3 regions of the Arthrobacter sp. Sr33 genome follow, and region 2 is predicted to be linked to each of the others. Evidence: riboswitches for the same ligand, from Rfam matches in the RefSeq annotation. Region 2 holds a riboswitch; each other region holds the start of a gene.
What was found. Region 2 has a riboswitch for S-adenosylmethionine ahead of ACX80T_RS04055 (ABC transporter substrate-binding protein). Riboswitches for the same ligand answer to the same signal wherever they lie in the genome.

Region 1 (3,201 bases), on a different contig from region 2:
TGGCCCACCAGCTGCTGAGGCTAGTCCCTCGAGCACGGCGCAGCGCCCGCCGTCCCCGGCGTGTGGGGAGCCCACACCGGAAAGGTTCGTGTCTCGGCGGCCGGTACCCAGCGTTCCTCGTCCACTACATAATCTGCGGTGAGACCATCGGCCAGGAGGGACCGGAGGCCGCTCAGCAGCCGCTCGACGTCCGCGGGCTGGGATCCCAGACCCACGCTGGCCCGCAACGAACCCGACGGCAGCCCGAGCCGTTTGAGTAGGGGATGAGCGCAGAACTTGCCATCGCGGAGGCCCACCCCGTGTTCGGCAGACAAATACGCGGCGACAAGTCCGGCGTCGTAACCGGACACCGAAAAGTTCACCACCCCGATGGGGTCGGCACTGTCCGGGAAAAGCTGGTGCACTGTGACCCCCGGTAGCGTTTCGAGTCCGGAAGTCAACGCAGACCGGAGGGCCTGTTCATGGGTCAGCCAGGCATCCTCGTCCAGCGACGCGAGCACCTCGGCAGCATGCGCGAGGGCGGCGGCGCCCACCACGTTGGGCGAGCCACCCTCATGGCGGGCCGGTCCGGTGGCCCAGGAGACTGAATCGACTTTGACCCTCCGCACGGCTCCACCGCCGGGCAGGTACGGGGTGCCGGCGTCCAGCCAGTCCGGGCGGCCCACGAGCACGCCAGCACCGAACGGCGCGTATAACTTGTGACCCGAGAATGCCACATAGTCGATACCATCGCGGCTGATGTCGATCCGACGATGGGGTGCGAGCTGGGCGGCATCCACCACGATTCGCGCCCCGTGGGCGTGCGCCAATTCAGCCAACTCGCTGATCGGTAGAAGCTCGCCGGTGACATTGGATGCCCCGGTGACCGCCAGCAGACTGACCCCACCCGTGGATAGCTCGGCGCGGACCCGCTCAAGGGTGTCGGCGAGCGTCACGCCGGCCGTGAGGCTGCGGTGGGGGAGCTGCTGCCAGGGCAACAGGTTGGCATGATGTTCGACATCCAGGTACAACACCTCCCCCGTGGAGGGCACACAGCCGGCCAGCAGGTTCAGCGAGTCGGTGGTGTTGCGGGTAAAGATCACTAAGTCGTCGCTGCGTCCACCCACAAAACGCCGGACTGTTGTCCTGGCATTCTCGTACAGTGAGGTGGAAACCTGGGAGGTGTAGCCGGCGCCGCGGTGGACGCTGGCGTAGAAGGGGACAACCGTATTGACGAAGTCGAGGACCTCGACCAGCGCCGGAGCGGACGCGGCGTAGTCGAGATTGACGTAGCGTACCTCGCCGCCCCCAAGCAGCGGCACCAACAGGTCATCTCCCACCACCTTCGCCAACTGATTCACGGTTGAGGTGGAATGGTGGAACGGCTCGATGGTTGCAATAGTCATGCTGGATCTCCAACGGTGGTGGACCCCGCAGCAGGGTGTCCGCGCTTGCCAGCCCAGTCAGGGACGGCCTGGTCGTCACCCGGGGCACCCCGCCGCGAAGAGGAGGGTTGCCGGCCAGCAAACCGGGGTTTAGCGCTGACACTCGTGACCAATAGAAAAAGCCTAGGGCACGGCAGGCGCCCCAGGCTTTTTATTACGGCTTCTTAAAGCAAGTCATCAACATCAGGGTTGAGGATCTGCAGCACGTCATTGTGGAGGGTGCTGTTGGTGGCCAAAGCATTCCCGCCAAACGGTCCGTCGGTGCCTTCCAGCGAGGTGAAGCGCCCGCCGGCCTCGGTGATGATCGGCACCAGGGCCGCCATGTCATACAGGTTCAACTCAGGTTCGCAGGCGATGTCGACTGCGCCCTCCGCAACCAGACAGTAGGACCAGAAGTCGCCGTAGGCCCTGCTGCGCCACACCGAGTCGGTCAGGGTCAGGAATTCCGGCAGGTTCCCGCGTTCCTTCCAGCCCGAGAGGCTGGAATAAGACATCGAGGCATCCTCGAGCCGGGACACGTTGGATACCTTGAGCCGGCTTGCCGCCGCGAGGGACTTGCCCATGTAGGCGCCGGTCCCGGTGGCCGCCCACCAGCGTTTGCCCAGAGCCGGAGCGCTGACCAACCCGACCACCGGTTGCCCCTCGTCAATCAGCGCAATCAGGGTGGCCCAGACCGGGACGCCCCGCACAAAACTTTTGGTGCCGTCGATGGGATCGATGATCCAGCGACGCGAGCCGGCACCACTGCTTCCGAACTCTTCGCCGAGCACCGCGTCGCGGGGGCGGGCGCGGGAGAGTTGGCCACGAATCGACTCCTCGGCAGCCTTATCGGCATCGGTTACCGGGGTCAGGTCTGGCTTGGTCTCCACCACCAGGTCCTGGGCCTTGAATCGCGACATGGTCTGGTCGTCTACAGAATCGGCCATGACGTGGGCAAGGCGCAGATCATCGTTATAGCTTTGGCGGTGGTTCATACCTTCAACCTATCGCCTAACCCCGCGATAGTGCGGGATGTGCCCGGCCCCGTGGCACCAGCCCCGCACCAACGGGCCACCAGGTCCAGGTTTTCCGGAGTTTGCTCGCTTGTCCACTCGCTTGCCCACTGTATGGCCCGGTTCGGTGGAGAGTCCCGTAGCTGCCCATCGATTGCCCGGACACGGTGGGCAGGAGGCACCTTAAACGCCACAGGACACCGGCGGCGGTGAGCCGCTTCGGTGTCCTGTGGGGAGCCGTCCAGTGGGACGGGCTACGTATCTGGGTTATTAGATAACGGTGATGTTCTCGGCCTGCGGTCCCTTGGGGCCCTGCGTGGTCTCGAAGTTGACCTTCTGGTTCTCTTCGAGGGCGCGGAATCCGCTGGAGTTGATTGCTGAGAAGTGGGCGAATACATCCGCGCCGCCGTCATCAGGAGCAATGAATCCAAAGCCCTTTTCAGCGTTGAACCATTTGACTGTACCTGTTGCCATTTTTTTCATATTCCTTGTGTGTGAGAATCCCCCCGTGCTTCGGGGTTCTCGTTGAGGCGAAAATTAGTGCTTAACACCACAACTGCTTTAAGCCTATCAGGTCTACTGTTCGCCGAGCTCTTTAGCTTCTTGCGTATTTCCCTTGGGCTCGGGGACGCTGGAGCCGAGCAGCCGCCGTAGGGAGGCCAGCCGGACTGGGCCCGAAACGCCTGCCCGCCCCTCGCTCACCCACGGGTCCAGGCCGCACTTCACCGCTAGCCGGTCATGGCGGCATCCTCTGGCGCATTCAGCTGTACCTGGTTCAAGGTCGG
Region 2 (3,201 bases):
CGCCAGGGAACTGCATCGGGAATTGAGGTGCGCTCTGAGCAGTGGCCGGACACCAACGTCTCTGACGCGCGAATCAAAATGACCATGACGAAAGACTCGTGTTTCTGACCACCAGATATCCGTTAGGTGACATAATGTAGATTATCGGCGTTTCCGGGAAGGGTTCAGCAGCGGATCCGGAACTCCCTTTACCGCCAACCTGACGGAAGATTATGAACTACTGACGATCACCAACTCGTTGCCTTCTGGGTCGGCGACCCGCCAGTGATCCTCGGATTCGTCAAGGAGCCTGCCACCAGCAGCGACGCTGGTGGCGAGGCGCGTCTGCGCAAGGTCCGGCGGCACGTCAAGCTCGACGTGTAGGCGGTTGCGCTGGCGACGGCGCTCGGTTTCGGAAGCGTCGATCTCCTGGAATACCAACACGGGGTTCAGCTGCAGCGGATCCTGGATGTCGCTGACCCCGGCCCGCTGGTCGCGGGTGTATCCGAGTGCGGCGACCCAGAACGCACGAACCGCCTCGACGTCGGCGGCGTCGAAGAAGAGTTGGGGGAAGCGTGGCAGCCCGTGGTCCGCAGTGGCTCCGAGTTCGCGTGCCACGGTCTGCAGTCCCCCAGCGAGGTGGGCGAAATCGGGGTCGAGACCGTCGGCGGCGCCCTCCCACTGGTCCTTGCCGCTGTCGAAGATCACCAGCCCGGGGCGTAAATCGATGAGCAGCGGGAAGCCCGTGTTATCGGCCAGGGCCGCTGCTGCGGTGGTCAGGTCTCGCTGCTGGGTCGATGAGGTGGTGCGGTAGCACGCCATCGCGCTGAACACCGTCTGCCAGTCGGCTGTGCCGATTCCCCCGCCGAGCGCCGCGCCAGGCACCAGGTCTACCTCGTTGCCGTCGGGGTCGGTGTGACGGACTTCGAACGGTCCTGATGCGGGACCAAGATCCGCCCGCTCGACCTCCGCAGGCGGCCGCACCACGTCCAGGTGGATGCGGTTTCGCAACGGCCGCGGCTCGGTCGACTGCCGGATCCGTAGCGCGGGGTCGCGCCGCAACGGATCCGCCAGACCGCCGTTGTCAGCAGGCGCGTAGTCGAGCACGCGTTGCCAGAATGCCCTCACCCCAGATGGATTTGGGGATTCGACGACGACGCTCAGTTGCTGCAGCACGGCAGGGTTCGCCGTTAGCCCAAGATCCTGCGCAGCCGCCGATACTGTCTCGGTGTGGCGGTCCGAGTCGAGGCGCACTCGGACGCCGGTCCTGCGCAGATCGGTCCCGACCCCGGGTGTCAACTCCAGGATGCGTCGGGCCAGCGCCGCCCCGACGGTCAGCGAACGCGCGTCGAACCATGCCGTCGCAACGTTATCGATCACCCGCCACTCCGTGCTGATCTCTCTCATACCGAAATGTATACCCACCTGCACCGGCCTGCCAATGCTGAATGTTGCGTCGGAAGTCGTACAGATCAGGACTTTCTTGATCGCCCCATCATTATGCGATTAGATCGCCGTAGTCCGCAGGGTATCGCTCCCCCGGACTGAACAACCATCCAGAGCGGCTGAGAGACCTGGCTCGTTGAAGCCGCAGCAACCACCCCTCGGGCCGGTGCTACTGCCAGGACCGATGGAGAAAGTTTTATCCCCCGTTGGTGTCGACCCCATTCCTGGCGGTCAGATGCTTCAGCGTGCGTGGGTAGGGCACCTCGATCACGACTGAGAGGATCGACATGATTTCCCGCACCGTCTCACACCACAACGTCCTACCGCCCAATCCCGGTCCACGCCGGCGGTCCCTGCGGGTAGCGGCGCTCATCGGCCTTACGGCAGTGGCGCTCACCGCCTGCGGTTCGACCGCCACCACCGCTCCGGGTGAAAGTGTGGCCAGTGGACAGCCGGTCGAGGGCGGCACCTTGGTATATGCCGAGGTGACCCCCATCAATAACTGGCAGACCCAGTCAGCGAGGTTCTATGAAAAGTCCAATGTCCTCAACAGCGTCCTGGACCGCCTGACGTATTTCGACGCCGACCAGGGTAAGATTGTCCCCTGGATAGCCTCCGAGTTCTCCGCCAACGCAGACGCAACCGAGTTCACCTTCACCATTCGACCCGATGTGACGTTCAGTGATGGCACCCCGGTAGACGCCGAGGCAGTCAAACTGAACCTCGACGCCCAGGGCTTTGGGATTGAGGCGGCCCAGATTCAACCGAACGTGGACTTCGCCGGGTACGAGTCGGCCGAGGTGATCGGCGCTGATCAGGTGCTGGTGACGCTGTCCTCCCCTAACGCGAACTTCCTGCGGGCCACCACCTCGGTCACCGCCGGGTTGGTGTCCCCCGCAACACTTGAGCTGGATGCGGCAGGGCAATCAGCCATCTCCCAGATATCCGGGTCCGGACCCTTCACCTTCGAGTCCGAGAAGCCTGATGAGGAAGTAGTACTGGCCAAGCGCCCGGACTACGCCTGGGCGCCGGAAACCGCTGACAACCAGGGTGACGCGTACCTCGATAAGGTCGTCGTCAAATACCTGCCGGAGGTCGCCCATCGTGCTGGGGCGGTCCAGTCGGGGCAGGTCGACCTGGTGAGGGGCCTCCAGCCGGTGGACGAGGAAACCCTCGCTGCGACCGGTAATCAGGTTCTCCCGGCGAAGGGCGTGGACCTGACAGTGAACATGGCCGCGGTCCGGGTCGGCAGCGGGAAGCTGGCCGACGAGAACGTCCGCCGGGCCCTGCAGATTGGTATTGACCGGCAAAGTCTCAAGGACACCGTCCTGTCCGACAGCTACGAACTGGCTGCCTCGGTCCTGAACCACCGGGCACCCGGCTTCACCGACCTGTCCGAAGAACTCGAATACCAGCCCGAGGAAGCACGACAGCTGCTCGACGAGGCGGGCTGGAAAGTCGGGGCCGACGGCATCCGGGCCAAAGACGGAATAGCACTCGAGGTGACCGTCACTAGTTCCAACAATTCGGTTGTCATCAAACCGGCCTTCGAGCTGATTGAACAGCAGTGGCGTGAGATTGGTGTCAAGCTCAACAACCGCGCCGGCGACAACACCTTTCTCGCCTCAGCAATGCCTGACCCAGCGGTGGAGTTTTTCGGCACCCGACAGTTCATCTACGGCGGTCTCGGCCCGATCTTCGAGCCGGAAAACAACACCATGACGCACACCAGCGACGAAGACCTCAACGCGATCTTCGCGGCCGAGCGTGCGGCAA
Region 3 (3,201 bases), on a different contig from region 2:
TTGGTACTGGCCATTCCAGCCTCACCTATCTCAAGCGCTTTCCGATCGACGAACTGAAAATCGACCGCTCCTTCATTGCCGGGCTCACTACCGACAGCAAGGACCACGCGATTGTTGCGTCCTGCATCCAGCTCGCCCACGCCACGAACCTGATCGCCGTCGCCGAAGGCGTTGAAATGCCAGCCCAGCTACACGCGCTGACCGAGCTGGACTGCGACCTCGCGCAGGGCTACTTCTACACCCGCCCCATGTCGGCGGAGGACCTCGAACCGTGGTTCATTCCGCGGCCCGATAATATGCGCCTGGGAGAACCCCAACTGGTTGGTCAGTAGCGTTGCAGGTTGACCTTGAAAGTCTCGCCGTTGACCGGAGCTGACGTGTGCTCGTGCACAATTTTCCAGTCACCATCGCGGCGCCCCAGAACCCAGGTCAGGCGGTTCTGCATGGAGTCCTGTTCGACGTCGTCGGGCCCAATGTCGCGGTAGGTGATGATGGCGTGCACGGTTGCCAGGTCCTCGGTAACCAGAGTCTGAACGTCATCGAAGTCCACCCTGACGCGCTCATCCCCCACCGAAGCGAACCACCCGGCCACTGATTCCCGCCACGGGTCTGCACCCTGGTGGCTCCACACGTCCCATAAGTCGAAAACCCGGACGTCGTCGTCGTACAGGGCCAGCAGGGCATCAACATCCTTCCCGAATACGGCTGCAGCATACTGTTCGAGAACCTGAGTGATCGACTCTTCATCCATGAAGGCGATCCTCGCATGCCCGACCGATGAACGGAACGGGTACGCGCAAGTCATTTATGACGACCGGTAACGGCCAGGTTTTGACCCAACAAATTTTCTGCCTTAGCGTGATCTCCAGAATCAAGAGTGTCAACCAACGGCCCTGGCCGGTTGACCAGCAACCCTCTCCCGTAGCGGGGTGCTCCAGGTGAAGATTCGGCCGCCGGAACAAGTCCCCGGACGGCAAGTACGGCGTATCCAGAATTGACCCCGCCGAGGGGTCGTCGTGGATACCGCCCGCCATCTTGAAGCGAGCCAGCATGTAACCCCGAGGAAACTCCCCGAATGTCGCTGCAGTTATCGCAGCACTTCACTCCTGCCTATCTGCCTGTCCAGTGGTAACGCCTGGCCCGTGTTATCGGCCGACCGGACCCCACTGACGTACCCCGTTCAAAGGAAAAACCCCCATGAAATCCCGCACCCTTCTCACTATCGCCGTTGCCCCATTCCTCGCCCTCACTGTGGCATGTGGTGGTTCGGGCGAGTCCGGTTCCGGAAATGAAAGCATCAAGCTCGGCGTCGTCGGCGCCAGCGACCCGGAATGGGGCCTGCTCACCGAGGCCGCTGCCGAGGAAGGCATCGAGCTGGAGGTCATCGACTTCGCCGAATACACCCAGCCCAACCCCGCGCTAAGCGAAAGTGAACTGGACCTCAACCAGTTCCAGCACCTGGTGTACCTGGCCCGCTACAACGTATCCAGCGGAGAGGAGCTGGCCCCGATCGGCTCCACGGCCATCTACCCGCTGGGCCTGTACTCAACCCAGTACGGGTCGGTGGAGGAGATCCCCGAAGGATCGACGGTTGCTGTCCCCAACGACGAGAGCAACCTCGCCCGCGGGCTGCTGGTCCTTCAGTCCGCCGGTCTGGTGGTGCTCGACGACGGCGGCAGCGCCTTCTCGACGATCGACGACATTGATGAGGACGCGTCCAAGGTCACCGTCACCACGCTCGAAGCGTCGCTGACCCCCACCTCGCTGCCCGACGTCGCCGCCGCCATCATCAATAACGACTTTGTCCAGGACGCTGGCCTGAACTTCGAGGACGCCATTGCCCAGGACGATCCGACCGATCCTGCCGCCGTCGCGTACGTGAACGTGTTCGCCGCCCGCGCCGGCGAAGAGGGCAACGAGACGTACCAGAAGCTGATCAGCATCTACCAGGAAAACCAGGAGGTGCAGGACGCCGTCCAGGAGACCTCCGGCGGGACCGCCGAGTTCCTTCAGGTCACCCCCGATGAGCTGCAGACCACCCTCGACACCGTCGAGGAAGACACCCGCGCCCAAGGCTAACCAGCCCTCCCTGCCCTGCGGCCAGCTGGCGGTCCCGGCTGGCCGCAGGGCCGTTTATCAAGGAAAACCATGCCACTCATTTCCCTGCAGGGAGTTACCAAAAGCTTCCCTCCGGGCCGCCGCGGCGACGCTCCCGTGCACGCGATTGACAACGTCAGCCTCGACATCGAGGCTGGAGAGATCTACGGGATCATCGGCTACTCGGGGGCCGGGAAAAGCACCCTGGTCCGCCTGATCAACGCTCTCGAAAAGGCCAGCAGCGGCACCATCATTGTCGACGGCCAGCAGGTCACCAACGTCCCGGACCGGCAACTGCGCAAACTACGTCTCGACATCGGGATGATCTTCCAGCAGTTCAACCTGTTCAACGCCAAAACAGTCTGGAACAACGTCGCCTACCCCCTGCGCGTCGCTGGGAAAAGCCGCGACGAAATCCAGGCGCGCGTCACCGAACTCCTCGACTTTGTGGGACTGGCCGATAAGGCCTCCAACTACCCCGAACAGCTGTCCGGCGGCCAGAAACAGCGCGTCGGCATCGCCAGGGCACTCGCCACCTCGCCAAAAATCCTGCTCGCCGATGAGGCGACGTCTGCGTTGGACCCCGAGACCACCCATGAGGTGCTGCGCCTGCTACGGCGGGTCAATGAGGAGTTGGGCATCACCATAGTGGTGATCACCCACGAAATGGACGTCATCCAGACCCTCGCCACGAAGGTGGCGGTGATGGACAGCGGCCGGATCGTGGAGCAGGGTGATGTGTTCGACGTCTTCTCCAATCCGCGCGAGGCCTCATCCCAACGGTTCGTTTCCACCGTGGTCCGGGGGATCCCCTCACCCGACGAACTCGCGGTTCTCCAGGAGCGGCACACCGGCCGGATCGTCACCTTCTCCTTCCGGGACGGCGACTCCTCGCAAGCCTCGGTGTTCCTCGAGTTGGCGGCCGCCGGCGTCGAGTTCGAACTGATCTACGGCGGCATCAACGACATTCGGGGCCGCGCATTCGGCCATCTCACCCTCGCACTCACCGGGCCCGACGGCGCGGTCGACGCTGCGCTGACCGGGCTGTCCGGTCGCATCACTGTGAAGGAGCTCAGCTGATGGATTCCCTCATTGACCTCACCC

Region 1: it holds a riboswitch for S-adenosylmethionine, as region 2 does, so the genes downstream of both, ACX80T_RS11900 (aminotransferase class V-fold PLP-dependent enzyme) here and ACX80T_RS04055 (ABC transporter substrate-binding protein) in region 2, are expected to answer to the same signal.
Region 3: it holds a riboswitch for S-adenosylmethionine, as region 2 does, so the genes downstream of both, ACX80T_RS02780 (MetQ/NlpA family ABC transporter substrate-binding protein) here and ACX80T_RS04055 (ABC transporter substrate-binding protein) in region 2, are expected to answer to the same signal.

The regions. Positions count from the first base shown of each region.
Region 1 covers NZ_JBTNDD010000008.1:98,917-102,117, reverse strand. The annotation lists gene ACX80T_RS11900 (aminotransferase class V-fold PLP-dependent enzyme) at 21-1,385, opposite strand; SAM riboswitch class IV at 1,422-1,535, opposite strand; gene hisN (histidinol-phosphatase) at 1,589-2,398, opposite strand; gene ACX80T_RS11890 (cold-shock protein) at 2,687-2,890, opposite strand; gene rsgA (ribosome small subunit-dependent GTPase A) at 2,993-3,201, opposite strand, start outside.
Region 2 covers NZ_JBTNDD010000002.1:252,740-255,940, reverse strand. The annotation lists gene ACX80T_RS04065 (hypothetical protein) at 1-108, shown strand, start outside; gene ACX80T_RS04060 (VOC family protein) at 211-1,386, opposite strand; SAM riboswitch class I at 1,529-1,616, shown strand; gene ACX80T_RS04055 (ABC transporter substrate-binding protein) at 1,713-3,201, shown strand, end outside.
Region 3 covers NZ_JBTNDD010000001.1:555,368-558,568, forward strand. The annotation lists gene ACX80T_RS02770 (putative bifunctional diguanylate cyclase/phosphodiesterase) at 1-332, shown strand, start outside; gene ACX80T_RS02775 (YybH family protein) at 326-751, opposite strand; SAM riboswitch class IV at 870-986, shown strand; gene ACX80T_RS02780 (MetQ/NlpA family ABC transporter substrate-binding protein) at 1,198-2,079, shown strand; gene ACX80T_RS02785 (methionine ABC transporter ATP-binding protein) at 2,149-3,177, shown strand; gene ACX80T_RS02790 (methionine ABC transporter permease) at 3,177-3,201, shown strand, end outside.